2 regions of the Microbulbifer sp. SH-1 genome follow, and region 2 is predicted to be linked to the other one. Evidence: riboswitches for the same ligand, from Rfam matches in the RefSeq annotation. Region 2 holds a riboswitch; the other holds the start of a gene.
What was found. A riboswitch is a leader RNA that binds a small molecule or an ion and turns the genes downstream of it on or off. The one in region 2 is predicted to bind molybdenum cofactor.

Region 1 (7,798 bases), 900 kb from region 2:
CGGGCCTGACACTAGAGCAGAAGCAGTCCATCAACCGCGCGCTGCTGCGCAGCGGCGCGCCTATTCGCGATATCAATACCGTGCGCCGCCATCTGTCCGCCATCAAGGGCGGGCGTCTCGCCGCCGCCGCACATCCCGCGCGGGTTATCACTTACCTGATTTCCGATGTGCCCGGCGACGAACCCACCCTGATCGCCTCCGGCCCAACCCTGCCGGACACCTCAACCCCGGCAGACGCGCTGGCGATACTCGAGCACTACGGCATCGACATTCCCGCGCCAGTGCGCGCACACCTGCAGGCCGCGAACACGGCACCCGATCCGGCGGATGCGGAATTTTCCGGTGACAGGGCGGTAATGCTGGCAAAGGCCGCGGATGCGCTCGAGGCCGCGCGCGATGTGGCAGCGGCAGTGGGCGTTGAGGTGCGCGTGCTGGGCGACAATCTCGAAGGCGAGGCGCGGGAGCTGGGGGCTTCTCACGCGGCATTGGCACTCCTGAGCCAGCAGCAGGCTGCGCAACCGCTGCTGATTCTCTCCGGCGGCGAGACCAGCGTGACGGTGACGGGCAATGGCCGAGGCGGGCGCAATGTGGAATACCTGCTGGGTCTGTTCAACGCGCTCGAAGGCGCTCCGGGCATTTACGGGCTCGCCATCGACACTGACGGTATCGACGGTTCCGAAGACAATGCCGGCGCATGTTTCTCACCGGAAGACTGGCAGAAAGCGCGCGCACAGGGGCTGAGCCCCGAGAACTATCTTTCCAACAACGACGCCTACAGTTTTTTCGCGGAACTCGGCAATCTGATCGTCACCGGCCCCACAAGGACCAACGTCAACGACTTTCGCGCTATTCTGGTGCTGCCTGATAAATAGAATCTAAGAGGTGTTCATGTCTCAACTGCCCGGCGGTCAGCGCACCGCCAGCCCCCTGCGTCGTACCAAGATTGTCGCCACCCTCGGCCCCGCCAGCGACAAGCCCGGCGTATTGGAGCGAATGCTGAAGGCCGGTGTGGATGTGGTGCGGCTGAACTTCTCCCACGGCACGGCGGAAGACCACCGCAGCCGCCTGCAGAAAGTGCGGGAAATTGCCGAGCGCCTGGGTAAGACCGTCGCCGCCCTCGGTGACCTGCAGGGCCCCAAGATCCGCATTGCCCGCTTCAAGGACAACGCCGTGACCCTGCACGAGGGGGACAATTTCGTGCTTGATATGGCGCTGGATACCAACGAGGGCGACGAAAAGCGCGTGGGTTGCGATTACAAGGAGCTGGTGGCAGATGTGGCCGCCGGCGACGTGTTGCTGCTGGACGACGGCCGCGTGGTACTGACGGTAGATGCGGTCAGCGACACCGAGGTGCACACCACCGTAACCGTGGGTGGCCGCCTCTCCAACAACAAGGGCATCAACAAGCAGGGCGGCGGCCTCTCCGCCGCGGCGCTCACCGACAAAGACAGGGCAGACCTGAAAACCGCCGTGGAGATCGGTGTGGACTACCTCGCCGTGTCCTTTCCCCGCCACGCCGCGGACATGCAGGAGGCGCGCACACTGCTGGGTGAGGCGGGCCGGCATATCGGCCTAGTCGCCAAGGTGGAGCGCGCGGAAGCGGTGGCGGACGAACAGACTTTGGACGATATCATCTGCGCGTCAGAAGCGGTGATGGTGGCCCGCGGCGACCTGGGGGTGGAGATCGGCGATGCCGCGTTGATCGGCGTGCAGAAACGCATGATCAAACGCGCCCGCCAGCTCAACCGCGCGGTAATCACCGCCACCCAGATGCTCGAGACCATGATCACCGCACCACTGCCCACCCGCGCCGAAGTGTTCGACGTGGCCAACGCAGTGCTCGATGGCACCGACGCCGTGATGCTGTCCGCCGAAACCGCCGCCGGCAACTTCCCGGTGGAAGCGGTACAGGCCATGCACCGACTCTGCCTCGGTGCCGAGCGTGAGCGCTCCGCGCAGGAATCCGGCCACCGCATGCACCAGGGCTTCACCCGTATCGACGAGACCATTTCGCTCTCCGCCATGTACGCCGCCAATCACCTGGAGGGCGTCACCGCCATCGCCTGCATGACCCAGACCGGCTACACCCCCCTCATCGCCTCGCGCATCCGCTCCGGCCTCCCCATTGTCGGCCTCGCCCACGACCCGCTCGCCCAGCGGCGCATGGCGCTGTACCGCGGAGTGACATCGATACTGTTTGTGCCAGGTGAAGGGGAGGGCGACCGCGAGCTGAACCTGCGCGCGCTGGAAGTGCTGAAAGACCGCGGCATCGTCTCTAGTGGCGACAAGGTCATACTGATCCGGGGCGACCTGATGCAGTCCCATGGTGGCACCAATACCCTGAAGATCCTGGATGTGGAGTAGCCCCTGGTGCGTTATGGCTGAAATTTTGCATAGGGAAAACCTGCACGAGAACATTTGCAGCAAGCGGCCGAAGCCGGTATAGATGACCGTCTACAGCCGATGCCAGTCAAAGGCCAACATTGTTCAAAGGACCACTAGACTGACCGAATAAACCAAACCCGGCCGCTAATGGTCGAATTACACCGAGCCAGCCGCGCTAAGTCCCGGGATCCGATCCCGGATACGCGCGGATGGCCGCGGGCGGCAACGCCAGCCCGCCAGGGTCGCAAGGGAAACCGAACGGCCTCCCGCATTTGGAAAGGTGATGAAACAGAACGACATACTGCAAGACGGCCACGGCCGTCGCTTCTACTATTTGCGCCTGTCCGTGACAGACGTCTGCAACTTCCGTTGCGACTACTGCCTGCCCCACGGCTACCAGGCCCGGCACCAGCAGCCCGACCTCAGCGTCGCCGAAGCCAGCACCGTCATGCGCGCCTTCGCCCAGCTCGGCACCAGAAAAGTGCGCTTAAGCGGCGGTGAACCCTCACTGCGCAAAGACCTGCCGGAACTTATCCACAGCGCCAAAACCACCCCCGGCATAAAGCGCGTCGCCGTCACCAGCAACGGCTACAAACTCCCCGCCGTCATCGACCGCTGGCACCACAACGGCCTCGACCAGCTCAACATCAGCATCGACAGCCTCGACCGGAAAGAATTCGCCCACATCACCGGCCACGACTGCCTGCCCAAAATCCTCACCGGCATCGACCGCGCACTGGAACTGGGCATTGCAACCAAAGTAAACGCCGTACTGCTCAACGATGGTGCGCACACCCGCCTACACCAGTTCCTGGCCTGGCTCAAAACCACCCCGGTCACCCTCCGCTTCATCGAACTCATGCAGACCGGCGACAACCGCGACTACTTCGCCAGCAACCACCTGCGCGGCACCGACATCGAACAACAGCTCATCGAAACCGGCTGGCAACTACTACCACGCCCGCTCGACGCCGGCCCCGCACGGGAATACGTCCACCCGGACTACGCCGGTCGCATCGGCCTCATCACCCCCTACAGCAAAGACTTCTGCAATACCTGCAACCGCCTGCGCGTTTCCGCCCAGGGCAAACTGCATCTCTGCCTGTTTTCCGACACCGGCCTCGACCTGAGAGAAACCATCCGCACCGGCGACGCCGACGCACTGGCAGAAAAGGTGAGAGCACTGATCGGCAACAAAGAAGTCAGCCACTACCTGCAGCAGGGAAATACGGGGGCAACCCAGAATCTCTCGATAATCGGCGGTTGACCACAATATTTTCAAGGCTTACGAAGCACAAAAATTTGAATTGAAGATCGGGTGCCGGGTGTGGGTTTTCAGGATCGTCGCAAACAGGATGTTTGCGCCGAAGCGCCCAGGGATGGGTTCACAGCGGTCCTGAAAACCCACACCCGGTGACCGGTCGCCACGAACCCAGAACAGAGCACCAACAGGCTACGGAGCACAAAACCAAAATGTCTCATGCCCCTATAAATAAAAACCAGAAACTCAATATCGCAATCCTCACAGTGTCCGACACAAGAACCGAAGAAAACGACACCTCAGGAAAATACCTGGTAGAAGCCCTGCAGGAAGACGGCCACACCCTCGCCGACAAAGCCATCGTCATCGACGACAAATATCTCCTGCGCGCCAAAGTCTCCGCCTGGATCGCCGACCCAGAGATTCACGTCATCATCTCCACCGGCGGCACCGGCTTCGCCGGCCGCGACTCCACCCCCGAAGCCATCGCCCCGCTACTCGACAAACACATCGACGGCTTCGGCGAAATGTTCCGCTCCATCAGCTATGAAGAAATCGGCTCCTCCACCATCCAGTCCAGAGCGCTCGCCGGCATCGCCAACCGCACCCTCGTCGCCTGCCTCCCCGGCTCCACCGGCGCCTGCAAAACCGGCTGGACCAAACTGCTAAGAGAACAACTCACCGCCAGCCACACCCCCTGCAACTTCGTAGGCTATCTGACTAAGTAATCAACACCATGACCCTCACACACCTGAACCAGAAAGGCGAAGCCAGCATGGTCGATGTCACCGACAAAGACATCACCGACCGCTCCGCACGCGCCCAATCCGCCGTCGCCATGTCCGCAGACGCCTTTGCGCAGCTCCAAGCCGGCAACAACAAGAAAGGCGATGTGCTCGCCACCGCACGCATCGCCGGCATCCAGGCCGCCAAGAAAACCGCCGATCTCATTCCCCTGTGCCACCCGCTCGCCCTCACCAAAGTACAGGTGGATTTCGAACTGGATGAAGCAAACCGCACCGTGAATATTTCCAGCTTCTGCCGCCTCGCCGGTCGCACCGGCGTGGAAATGGAGGCACTCACCGCCGCCAGCGTGGCCGCGCTCACCATTTACGACATGTGCAAAGCCGTCGACCCGGCCATGGTCATCGGTCCCACCAAACTGCAGGAAAAAACCGGTGGCAAGCGCGGCCACTGGACACCGGAAAATACGGAGACCAACACGTGATCAAGGTACTGTTCTTTGCCGGCCTGCGGGAGCAGCTCGGCTGCGACGCACTGGACGTGGATACGGCGGACATCGCCAGCATCGCCGAACTGCGCAGCCGACTCGCCGGAAAAGACGCTGCATGGCAGTCCGCTCTTGCCAGCGAACAATTGCAGGTGGCCGTGAACCAGCAACTCGCTAACATGCACGCCGACGTCAAGGACGGCGACGAAGTCGCCTTCTTTCCGCCGGTCACGGGAGGCTGAGGTGGCCGCAATAATTTCCGTTTCCGTACAGGTCGAGGGATTCGATCCGGGCGAGGAATACCGGTCTCTGCGCAGCGAAAATTTCGCCGACGGCGCCACTGCCATGTTTGTGGGCAACGTGCGGGACTTTTCGCCAATAGAGCCCGTAGGCTCCCCAGTCGAAAACAGTAAGGGCAATTCGGTTGCAGTACTCGAGCTGGAGCATTACCCCGGCATGGCGGAGTCGGCGCTTACTGACATTGCACGGCAGGCTGCCCAACGCTGGCCGCTCGGGCGCGTGCGGGTGATACATCGCTTCGGGCAGTTGCGGGCTGGAGAGGAGATCGTGTTTGTGGGCACCAGCTCCGCCCATCGCCAGGCCGCACTGGATGCCTGTGCATTTATCATGGACTTTCTGAAAAGTCGTGCACCTTTCTGGAAAAAGGAGATCGGGCAAGGCGCAGAGAGTGGTCACTGGGTGCAGGCACGCCACAGTGACGAGGATGCCCTGAAAAAATGGTAGCGAATTCTCCACAGCCAGAAGTGAGCACTCGCTTTTGCGCTTGACCCTGAAATATTTGAAGTGCTCGCTATTTATCCGCACGAAATTTGATTTGGTTCCGCCGTTGCATCCAAAAACGTGACCGCGCGCACAAGGGTACTTTGCGCAACGCTCGTGAAACCTGTCACATAATCGAGCTTTTTTCTCTTGTGCTTTGAATTTTAAGAAAAAATTCTTATCCAACTCTCTGCGCGAGTTTTGAAGCGCCTCACATATCCCTGCGCCCCCCTTGCCATACAATTCCACCGCAAATCGCTCTTGCCTGACATTTATGGCGAGCGAAATCCAATTCAGGGTTGGGGTTCGAGGTAAAAGGGATATGTACAGAATTCTGATGGCAGCCGCCGTGCTGATACTGGCGGTTGCGACCAATGCGCAAGAAGTCAGCCGGGAAGAAATCCGTGGCCTCGATGAGCAGATCCAGGATGTGAAGAAGGATGTGATCGGTCTCACGTCTGAGCTCAACCGTCTTGAAGAAAAACTGCTCTTCCCCTCCAACACCCAGGTTGCCCTGTTTGTCTCCCTGCCTGATAGTAAGGAGTTCAGTCTGGAATCCGTCGAAGTAAAGCTCGACAACCAGATCGTCGCCCACCACCTCTACACCTACCGCGAAATCGAAGCCCTGCAGCAGGGCGGGGTGCAGCGTATTCACACCGCCAACGTGCAGACCGGTGCGCACCCGCTGGAGGTGACTTATTTCGGCAAGTCCAAGTCCGGCAAGGAGTACCGCGCGACCGCCAGTTACAGCGTGGAGAAGGCGGTAGGTCCAAAATTCGTTGAGATCCAGATCGCCGGTAACCAGTCCGCCATCAACTTCAAGGACTGGTAAGCATGAACTCCCGTCTGGCCAGTGCGATCGCTGGTGCTGCGCTCGCCGCGCTGTGCGCCGTGCCTGCGCAGGCCAAAGCCCCCGTCGATTCCGATCCGAGCGCGTTGCAGACCAAGACGCTGCGCGATCTGTTTTTCGGCGAAGCGCTGTTCGACGCGTATCAGGACAACTATTTCGACGCGATCACGGGCCTGGATACGGAGCTCAAGCAGTTTCGCCTGCTGGACGACCCGGAACTGGACCCATTCAGCCTGCACTTTGGTCAGGCGGAATTTGCGGTGGGTGACCTCGAGCTTTCCTATCGCATGCACCGGGAAGCCGGCCGTGCCATGGAGCAGGTGCTGAACGGCGATGTGCCGCAGCCCATCAAGAACGAAGCCGCCTACCGCTTGGCAAAGATTCACTATCACAAGCAGCAGTTTGCCAACGCCCTGCACGCGCTGGAGCTGATCCAGGGGCGGGTGCCCGAGCGCGTGCGCGCGGAAGAGCAGTTCCTGCGCGCGCGGGTGTACATGCAGCTGGGCCGCTTCGAAGAGGCGGTGGTGCTGCTGAAAGACCTGAAGGGCGAGAAATCCCTGTCCGGGTTTGTGGAGTACAACCTGGGGATCGCTCTGCTGAAAGCGGGCGAAACCGAAAAAGGTGTACTGGAACTCGATGGCCTCGGACGCAACGCCGGCAGCGGCGATGCCAAAAGCGCATTGCAAGACAAAACCAACCTGCTGCTCGGCTACCAGCTGATGGAAGCCAAAGAATATGAGCGCGCGCGCACCTATTTCGATCGCGTGCAGCTTTCCGGCCCCTTTTCCAATCAGGCACTGCTGGGCGCCGGCTGGGTAGAGGCCAACGCGGGCCGCTTCGATCGCGCGCTGGTGCCGTGGCAACTGCTCACCCAGCGCCAGTCCACCAATGCGGCGGTGCAGGAGGCCATGCTCGCGGTGCCCTACGCCTACGGCAAGCTGGATGTACACAGCACCGCGGCGGTGAATTACGGCCAGGCGCTGGACCTGTTCGGCAATCAGGTGGATGTGCTCACCCGCTCCATTCGCAGCATCCGCGAGGGCAAGCTGCTGGAAGCGCTGCGCCGCAAAGAGGCGAGCCAGGTGAAGAACTGGGTGGTGGAGCTGCGCAAACTGCCGGATGCCCCGGAAACCCATTACCTGCTGGACCTGATGGCGTCCAACGACTATCAGGAATTCCTGCGCAACTATCAGGATCTGAACGACCTGCTGGAGCGCAACAAGGACTGGCTGCAGAGCCTGGACGCGTTTGAGGAAATCATTGCGCTGCGCCGTGGCTACTACGAGCCGAT
Region 2 (7,798 bases):
TCACGTAGTTTTCCCATCGAAAATTCACATTGCTATCGGGCCCACTTTTCCAGCTCCCGTCGGTCGCTGTCGCGGGCGGCCACCCAGGTGTCGCCGGTCTCGCCGGATTCCAGCTTCCAGAAGGGGGCCTCCGTCTTGAGGCGATCCATAATGTATTGGCAGGCAGCGAACGCCGCCTGGCGGTGGGGGCTGGTTACTCCCACGAATACGATATCCTCCTCCACGGCCATGGCGCCGACACGGTGCAGCAGGCGCACCCGGCCCAGTTCCCAGCGGGTGCGTGCGTCACTGACGATGCGCTGCAGGCTTTTTTCGGTCATGCCCGGATAGTGTTCCAGCGCCAGGCCGCTGACACCGACCCCGGCATTGAAGTCGCGCACCGAACCAACAAACAGGGCGCTGGCTCCGTCGCTGCGGTTGTTCGCGCGCAGTGCCGCATACTCATCGCCCACCGCAAAGGGCGCCGTGCGGACGTCAATAAAATCCATCGCCTCTTAACCTCCGGTGACCGGCGGGAAAAATGCGACTTCATCGCCATCGGTAATCCGGGTAGTCGCCGCGGCGATCTCCTGGTTGACCGCCGCCTGAATATCGGCAGCTTGCAGCGGCGCCTGCCAGTCAGGGAACAGCTCACCGAGACGGTTGCGCAACTCGGCCACGCTGCCGGAAAAATCTTCCAAACAGTGCTCGGCCGTGCCCAGGCGCGCGCGCAGGCTGGCAAAAAACAGAACCTTAACCATGTGTCACCTCATCACAGTGCCAGTGCCCCCGTTTGCCGCCGGATTTTTCCACCAGGCGGGTGGGGCCGATCTCCATTGCCGGGTCCACGGCCTTGCACATGTCGTAGACGGTCAGTGCCGCCACCGCGGCGGCAGTCAGTGCTTCCATTTCCACCCCGGTACGGCCGGCAAGGCGACAGTAGCTAAAAATGTGCACGCAGTGCTTCTCGGGCAACAATTCAAATTCCACGTCCACTTTGGTCAGTGCCAGCGGGTGGCACAGCGGAATCAGCTCAGAGGTTTTCTTCGCCGCCTGGATACCGGCAATGCGCGCCACTGACAGTGCATCGCCTTTCCTGTTGCTGCCGGTCACCAGCAGCTCGAACGCTTCGGCACTCATGTGCACGGCACTTTCGGCGCGGGCACTGCGTTCGCTTATGGCTTTATCCGTGACGTCCACCATGTTTGCCTCACCGCGCTCGTTGAGATGGGTCAACCGGCTCATCCCATCACTCCCGGGATTCGCAGGCTGGCTGCGCCGCGCGGATATGCGGCACGAAATTACAGGGGCGGTGACGCGAGTCCAGCTGCTGGAGCAGGATGCCTTCCCAGGCAGTGCGACAGGCGCCGGTAGAGCCGGGCATACAGCAGATCAGGGTGTGGTTGGCCAACCCGGCGAGTGCGCGCGATTGCACCGTGGAACTGCCGATCTCGCCGAATGAAATATGCCGGAACAGTTCGCCGAACCCCTCCACGGTTTTGTCGAACAGTGGCAGCAGTGCCTCCGGGGTGGAGTCGCGATCGGTAAACCCGGTGCCGCCGGTGACCAGCACCACCTGGATCTGCGGCTCGGCGATCCAGCGCGAGATCACCGCGCGCAGCTGGTACACATCGTCGGGGGCGATCAGTTTTTCCATCAGCCGGTGGCCCGCGTGCTGCAGCGCATCCACCAGATAGGCGCCGGAGGTGTCGTTGTCGCTGGTGCGGGTGTCGGACACGGTCAACACCGCGATATTGAGGGGCTCGAAAGTTTGTTCAGCGTGTCCAGCCATAATGCGTCCGTCCGTTCAGTCTGATTCAGGTAAAAGTTGTTGCGGGTAGTTCGCCGCGTATTCGGCGGGGGTATTCATGTTGCTGAAGCTCTGCGCACGCACAGGCATCGTCAGCTGGCGCGCGCCACAACTGGTGAACTGCCGGGACACCGTTCAGCCTCCCAGCATCGCCAGGTTGCGGGTGGCACCGGTAAAGCCGCTGGCCAGCTGGTGACTGGCATTCTTGCCACACACGGCGGCGCGGATCTGCTCCGCCAGCGCCTGGTGATCGCCGCCGCCGATGGCATCGCGCAGATCGATGCCCTGCTCTGCAAACAGGCACAGGTGCAGCGCGCCCTGGGCAGACATGCGCAGCCGGTTGCAACTGACACAGAAATCTTTGCTATAGGGCATGATCAGGCCAATGCGACCGGCATAGTCCGGATGGGCGTATTCTTTCGCCGGCCCGGCATCGCGGGGACGCACCACCTGCTCCCAGCCGGTGCGCAGCAGCAGCTTTTCGATATCGCTGCCGGCTACATGGTTGCTGGCAAAGAAATCGCGGTTGTCGCCGGTGCGCATCAGCTCGATAAAGCGAAGGCTCACCGGTGTGACCCGGATCCACTCGAGAAAGTGATTGTACTCGGCGAAGTTGTGCTCGCGCAGTAACACCGCATTGACTTTGGTGGGAATGCCCAGTGCCAGCGCGCGGTCGATACCACACAGGATTGTATCCAGCTTGTCGTGGCCGGTAATTGCCCGGAATTGCTGCGGGTCCAGGCTGTCGATACTGACGTTGAGTTGATCCAGCCCGGCGCGCTGCCAGGCGTCGATTTCCATGGGGAGTCTGTAGCCGTTGGTAGTGATGGCGACACAACGGATGCCGTCGACGCTTTTGACGGTTTCGATCAGCTGCTCCAGATCTTTACGCAGCGACGGTTCTCCGCCGGTAAGGCGTACCTTTTCCGTGCCGAGGGAAGCAAAGGCTCCTACCACCGTGCCCACCTCGACAACGCTGAGCGGATTTTCCCGCGCACTCGACTGGCCGCACTGATAGCCATCCGGCAGGCAGTAATTGCAGCGGAAATTGCAGATGTCGGTCACGGACAGGCGCAGGTAGTAGAACCTGCGCCCAAAACTGTCTTGTAACATTAAACGCCTTTCCAGATTCAGGAGGCCGCGCGGTTTCCCGCGCAACCCTGGTGGCCGGTATGGCCACGGTCCCGGCACCCTGCGGCAGTGGCCGTGTAGGTAAAGGGACTCGGTGTTTAAACCGCAGTCAGTGTATCAACACCGTATTATTCCGCTCGGGGCAATGGTGGTACTCCCGGGGGAGGAGTGTATGTCGCGAGCAGGAGAGCCCCGTTTTAGCGGCTTGTTGAAAAACGTCATCCACAACCTTTTACAACCCGGGTTTGCGCTTCAGAAATTCGCAGTGAACATCAGCCACACTTTGTCGGTATCCACGCTGAAGGTGTCGGCACGGTAACTGGCGTACTTGATTTCGCCACTCAACTGCTCGGTCAGTTTGCGTGCAAAGCTGAGGTCCCACTCACCGCCGTAATCCGCCCCACCCTCGCTGGCGCTGAAGCTGTGATAGGTTATGTCGAGGTTGCCTCCTGCAACCTTCATGGCGACACCGACATACAGATCCTCGACGCCATCTGCCGGTGTTGCCAGGAACTTGTCGGCGAAGCCCTGATATTTGTGCAATGTGGCGAGCGGCGTGGCAAAGCCGCTGCCGTTGTCGGCCCCCAGCACTTCGCCGCCAACCCACATGTTTACCGTGCCCAGCGCCGCACCAAGTTCCGCCAGATAGTAGGGGGCACTGTACGCCAGGGCGCTGTCGCCGGTTTCGGTTTGTCTGGCGTAGCTTAGCCTGGCCTTGAGCGGGCCGAAGCCACCCTTGTAGTCGACGCCCAGAGTTCGGCTGGATGCGTTTGCCGCGCGGTCGAAGTCCAGCTCGTAGACAAACGCGCTGAGCCTGTGGCGCTCTGTCACCGGGTAACTTCCATGGAACAGCTGGATATCGCCGCTGAGGTCGGCATTGACGCTGTCTTCGCCGAAAATCCGGTTGACGTTGTATACGTAGCTGTAATCCAGCTGCAGGCTCTTTTCCGAGCCGTACTGGTAGCGGTATCCGTCATAGGTCTGCTCGTTCTGGCGCCAGCCCACACCGCCGACAAAGCGCTGGCCGTCGAGATTGATACGCTGGCGGCCGGCGGTTGCCACGGAGTTTTCCCCGCGGTATCGGATATAGGCCTGATTGACTTCGGTCCCCACCGGGTCCACTACCACCGGGTAGGTGCTGTTGTCGTTGATGGTGGAGTTGTAGTGTGGATTGCCGATGGCGCTGACATCATCCAGTTCCAGCACGCCGGTGAAGCCGCGGTAGTCGCCGCTGGTCCAGGTGAGGCGCGAGCGCAGGGTGGAGGCGCTCGCGTCCTCGCTGAAATTGTCCTGATCCACGCCTTCGAAGCGGTAGCGGAGCCCCAGGCGCGCGTCGCCGCCCATCAGGGCATCGGTGACAGTGTTCACGGTCTCCGCGACGGTGGGCAGGGTAACGACACTGCCGGCGGCGATGAACAGGGTGTGGCGGACGGCATGGGCAAGGCGGCATGTTTTCATGGGGTTTCCTCAGCGGCGATGACAGTTCCGGGTAGGGAAACTATCGCGACTGCGCCGTGCGGGAAATTCACCCGAAAGTGGCACAGCGCGGCGCCGCTACTCCCCCGGTCGCGCCACGCTACTCCCGAAGGGGCAGATCCGGCAGCGTATCGGCGTCGTGCAGAAAGTTATGCGCACGGGCAAACATCAGCCGCTCCCGCGTGCGCTCGCGTTCAAGCGCCAGATACATCACCAGCATGCAACAGGCCAGTACGCCGTAGAGCACCATGAATGCGGCGCTGTGAATACCCACAATGTCCTGTGCCAGGCCGAACAGCACCGGCAGGCTGAAGCCGCCGAGCGCGCCGATGGAGGACACCAGCCCGCTGACACTGCCCATCTGCCGCGGGTACTTGTCGAACACGATGCGGTACACCGAAGCGCGCCCGAAGCCCTGGGCAATACCGATTACAAGGATCAACAGGGTAAACAGTTCAATGCCCACCTCGATATTCAGTTGCACATCCCGCTCGACACCGTGGATGGTCATGCTGGTGGGCGGGTAACTGAGGAAGAACAGGCACACCAGACAGGTCCAGAACACGCTCCAGTTCACCGCGCGCGCGCCATAACGGTCGGCAAACCAGCCGCCCACCGCGCGCACCGAGCTCGACAGGGTGGCGAACAGCAGCGTCAGCAACAAGGCGGTTTTGGTGTCCGCGCCGTAGGCGGACACGTAATAGCGCGGCAGCCACAATAGCAGCGCGAGAAAACTGCCGAAGACAAAAAAATAATACAGCCCGAAGCGCAACACCCGCAGGTCGGTAAGCGGCTCGAGATGGAACGACAGCGGCGGCTGCCGGCGGCTGCGCATATAGGGTGTTTCCTTCGGCGCCCACAGCGCGAACAGCAGCGTCACCAGCAGCAAACCGGCGGCGAATACCGGCCCCACCATCGCGTCGCCCAGCCAGTTGGCCACCGCCGGCGCGCAGGCGAGCGCAATGGCCGCCCCCACATTGCCGGCGCCAAATACGCCGAGCGCAAAACCCTGATTGCGCGACTCGAACCAGGGGCTCAGGTAACGAACCCCCAACACAAAGCTCACCCCCGCAATCCCCAGCCACAGCCCGAGCCACAACAATGCTACATAACCATGCACCCGCGGCAGCAACAGCAGCGCGGGCACCAGCAGCAGCGATTGCCACACCAGCAGCCGGCGCGCGGAACAGCGTTCACTGAGCAGACCCGCCGGGTAACGCAGCAGTGCACCGCTCAGCATCGGCGCCGCCAACAGCACACCGAACTCGGTGGCGGACAACGCGAGGCGCGTGGCGAAATCCAGCCCGATCACCGCGTACAGAATCCACACGGAGAAATTGGCGGTGAACAGGGCAGTGGCGGCGATCAGGGCGCGGCCGGCCAGCTGTTGCGTGTAGTGCATGGGGTGTATTCCTCGGGAATAAAGCAGGTCGGGAATATGTTACGCAGCCGTGCGGTTGGCGACGCCACTTTACCCCCAATGACACCGCACCCGCGCACCCACCTCTCCGGCCTACCTCCTTCAGGGTAGGCGCCCACGTTTTTGCGGCATTTTTCCCGCGATTTTCCCCCGCGCCACCTCTCCCCAAGTGAGTAGTTCCACCCCAGCCGCTACCGGAGTTACCACTCCCGCGCGCTTTTCCTCCGCCGCCAACGCTCTAGCATCGGCGCGAACCTGCTGATTTTTTTCTTCCAGAATTCACAAGGAGCTGCGCGGCGATGAAGACAGACGATGGCCACTTTCAATTTTTTTCGTTGAGAGACCCGAAGATAAAAACGCTGCACATCACCTGGTTTGCATTTTTCCTGACATTTCTGGTGTGGTTCAGCCACGCGCCGCTGATAGTGTTCATCAAGGAGGCCTTCGAGCTCAGCAGCCAGCAGATCAAGGCGCTACTGATCCTGAACGTGGCACTGACGATTCCCGCGCGCATCGTGATCGGTATTCTCGTCGACCGCTTCGGACCGCGGCACATCTTCAGTATGCTGCTGATCATTTCCTCCTTCCTGTGCATGGGATTCGCGTCTGCCAGCAGCTACGAGGCGCTGGCACTGTTCCGCTTCCTGCTGGGGTTTGTGGGTGCGGGCTTCGTGATCGGCATCCGCATGGTGGGCGAGTGGTTCCCGGCCAAACAGGTGGGCCTCGCCGAAGGCATCTACGGTGGCTGGGGCAATTTCGGTTCCGCCGCCGGCGCCATGACCCTGCCGACCCTGGCGCTGCTGTTTGGCGGCGACGATGGCTGGCGCTACGCGCTGGCCTCTACCGGCGTGCTGACCTTCTTCTACGGTATCGTCTACTTCCGTATCGCGCGCAACACCCCCAAGGGCTCCACCTACTTCAAGCCGAAGAAAAGCGGCGGCCTCGAAGTCACCAGCAAGCGGGACTTCCATTTTTACCTGCTGATGAACATCCCCATGTACCTGGCGCTGGCACTGCTTGTCTACAAACTGTCACCGCTCGGGGTGGCACTGCTCAGCCAGCAGACGACCTATCTGTTGTGGACAGTGCTGGCCCTGCTGTTCGCGTTCCAGACCCAGCAGATCTGGCGGGTGAACAGGGACAACCTCAGACACGGCGTGCCGGAGCTGGAGAAGTACAAATTCAAGCAGGTAGCGATTCTCAACCTTGCCTACTTCGTCACCTTCGGTTCCGAGCTCGCGGTGGTGTCCATGCTACCGCTGTTTTTCCTGGATACCTTTGAAGGGCTGTCTGCGGTGAGCGCCGGCCTGCTGGCCTCCGGCTTCGCGTTCATGAACCTGGTATCTCGCCCCACCGGTGGCTACTTCAGTGACAAGCTCGGCCGCCGCCGCAGCCTGATGGTGCTGATCTGCGGGCTCGCCGCGGGCTACCTTGTGCTGAGTCAGATCACCGGCACCTGGTGGATCTGGATCGCGGTGCTCGCCACCATGAGCTGCTCCTTCTTCGTGCAGGCCGGCGAGGGCGCGGTGTTCGCGATCGTGCCGCTGGTGAAGCGCCGTATGACCGGCCAGATCGCCGGCATGACCGGAGCCTATGGCAATGTGGGCGGCGTGGTGTACCTGACCGCGCTGTCCTACGTCGACTACAGCAACTTCTTCCTGATTATCGCCGGGTCCGCCGCGGTCATCGCCGGGATCTGCTGGTTCCTCGACGAGCCCGCCGGCACCATCGCCGAGACCCTGCCGGACGGCAGTGTGCAACTGATCAATGTGGAATAAACCGGAGACGGAGCATGACGCAGGGCGTGGTGCGAAAACGGGTAGTGAACAGTAAGCAGGGAGCGAAACCCGCCCCGTCAAATGACAGCGGCGGCAGCGCGCCACTGCTCGAAAGTGGCCTCGCCACACTCGCCGGGCGCAAGCCCGACAACGAGGATGCGGCGATATTCCACTGGCCGGACGATCCACACCTGCGCGAATACC

Region 1: it holds a riboswitch for molybdenum cofactor, as region 2 does, so the genes downstream of both, moaA (GTP 3',8-cyclase MoaA) here and moaA (GTP 3',8-cyclase MoaA) in region 2, are expected to answer to the same signal.

The regions. Positions count from the first base shown of each region.
Region 1 is NZ_CP046948.1:2,259,720-2,267,517, reverse strand. Features, by position in the region: gene GNX18_RS09655 (glycerate kinase) at 1-872, shown strand, start outside; gene pyk (pyruvate kinase) at 889-2,364, shown strand; molybdenum cofactor riboswitch at 2,533-2,686, shown strand; gene moaA (GTP 3',8-cyclase MoaA) at 2,669-3,652, shown strand; gene moaB (molybdenum cofactor biosynthesis protein B) at 3,859-4,374, shown strand; gene moaC (cyclic pyranopterin monophosphate synthase MoaC) at 4,383-4,874, shown strand; gene moaD (molybdopterin synthase sulfur carrier subunit) at 4,871-5,119, shown strand; gene GNX18_RS09625 (molybdenum cofactor biosynthesis protein MoaE) at 5,121-5,621, shown strand; gene GNX18_RS09620 (hypothetical protein) at 5,980-6,489, shown strand; gene GNX18_RS09615 (hypothetical protein) at 6,492-7,798, shown strand, end outside.
Region 2 is NZ_CP046948.1:3,162,431-3,170,228, forward strand. Features, by position in the region: gene GNX18_RS12965 (HesA/MoeB/ThiF family protein) at 1-4, opposite strand, end outside; gene moaE (molybdopterin synthase catalytic subunit MoaE) at 33-488, opposite strand; gene GNX18_RS12975 (MoaD/ThiS family protein) at 495-740, opposite strand; gene moaC (cyclic pyranopterin monophosphate synthase MoaC) at 733-1,224, opposite strand; gene moaB (molybdenum cofactor biosynthesis protein B) at 1,229-1,771, opposite strand; gene GNX18_RS19765 (hypothetical protein) at 1,787-1,921, opposite strand; gene moaA (GTP 3',8-cyclase MoaA) at 1,925-2,902, opposite strand; molybdenum cofactor riboswitch at 2,891-3,029, opposite strand; gene GNX18_RS12995 (alginate export family protein) at 3,173-4,378, opposite strand; gene GNX18_RS13000 (nitrate/nitrite transporter) at 4,497-5,798, opposite strand; gene GNX18_RS13005 (NarK family nitrate/nitrite MFS transporter) at 6,116-7,594, shown strand; gene GNX18_RS13010 (bifunctional protein-serine/threonine kinase/phosphatase) at 7,609-7,798, shown strand, end outside.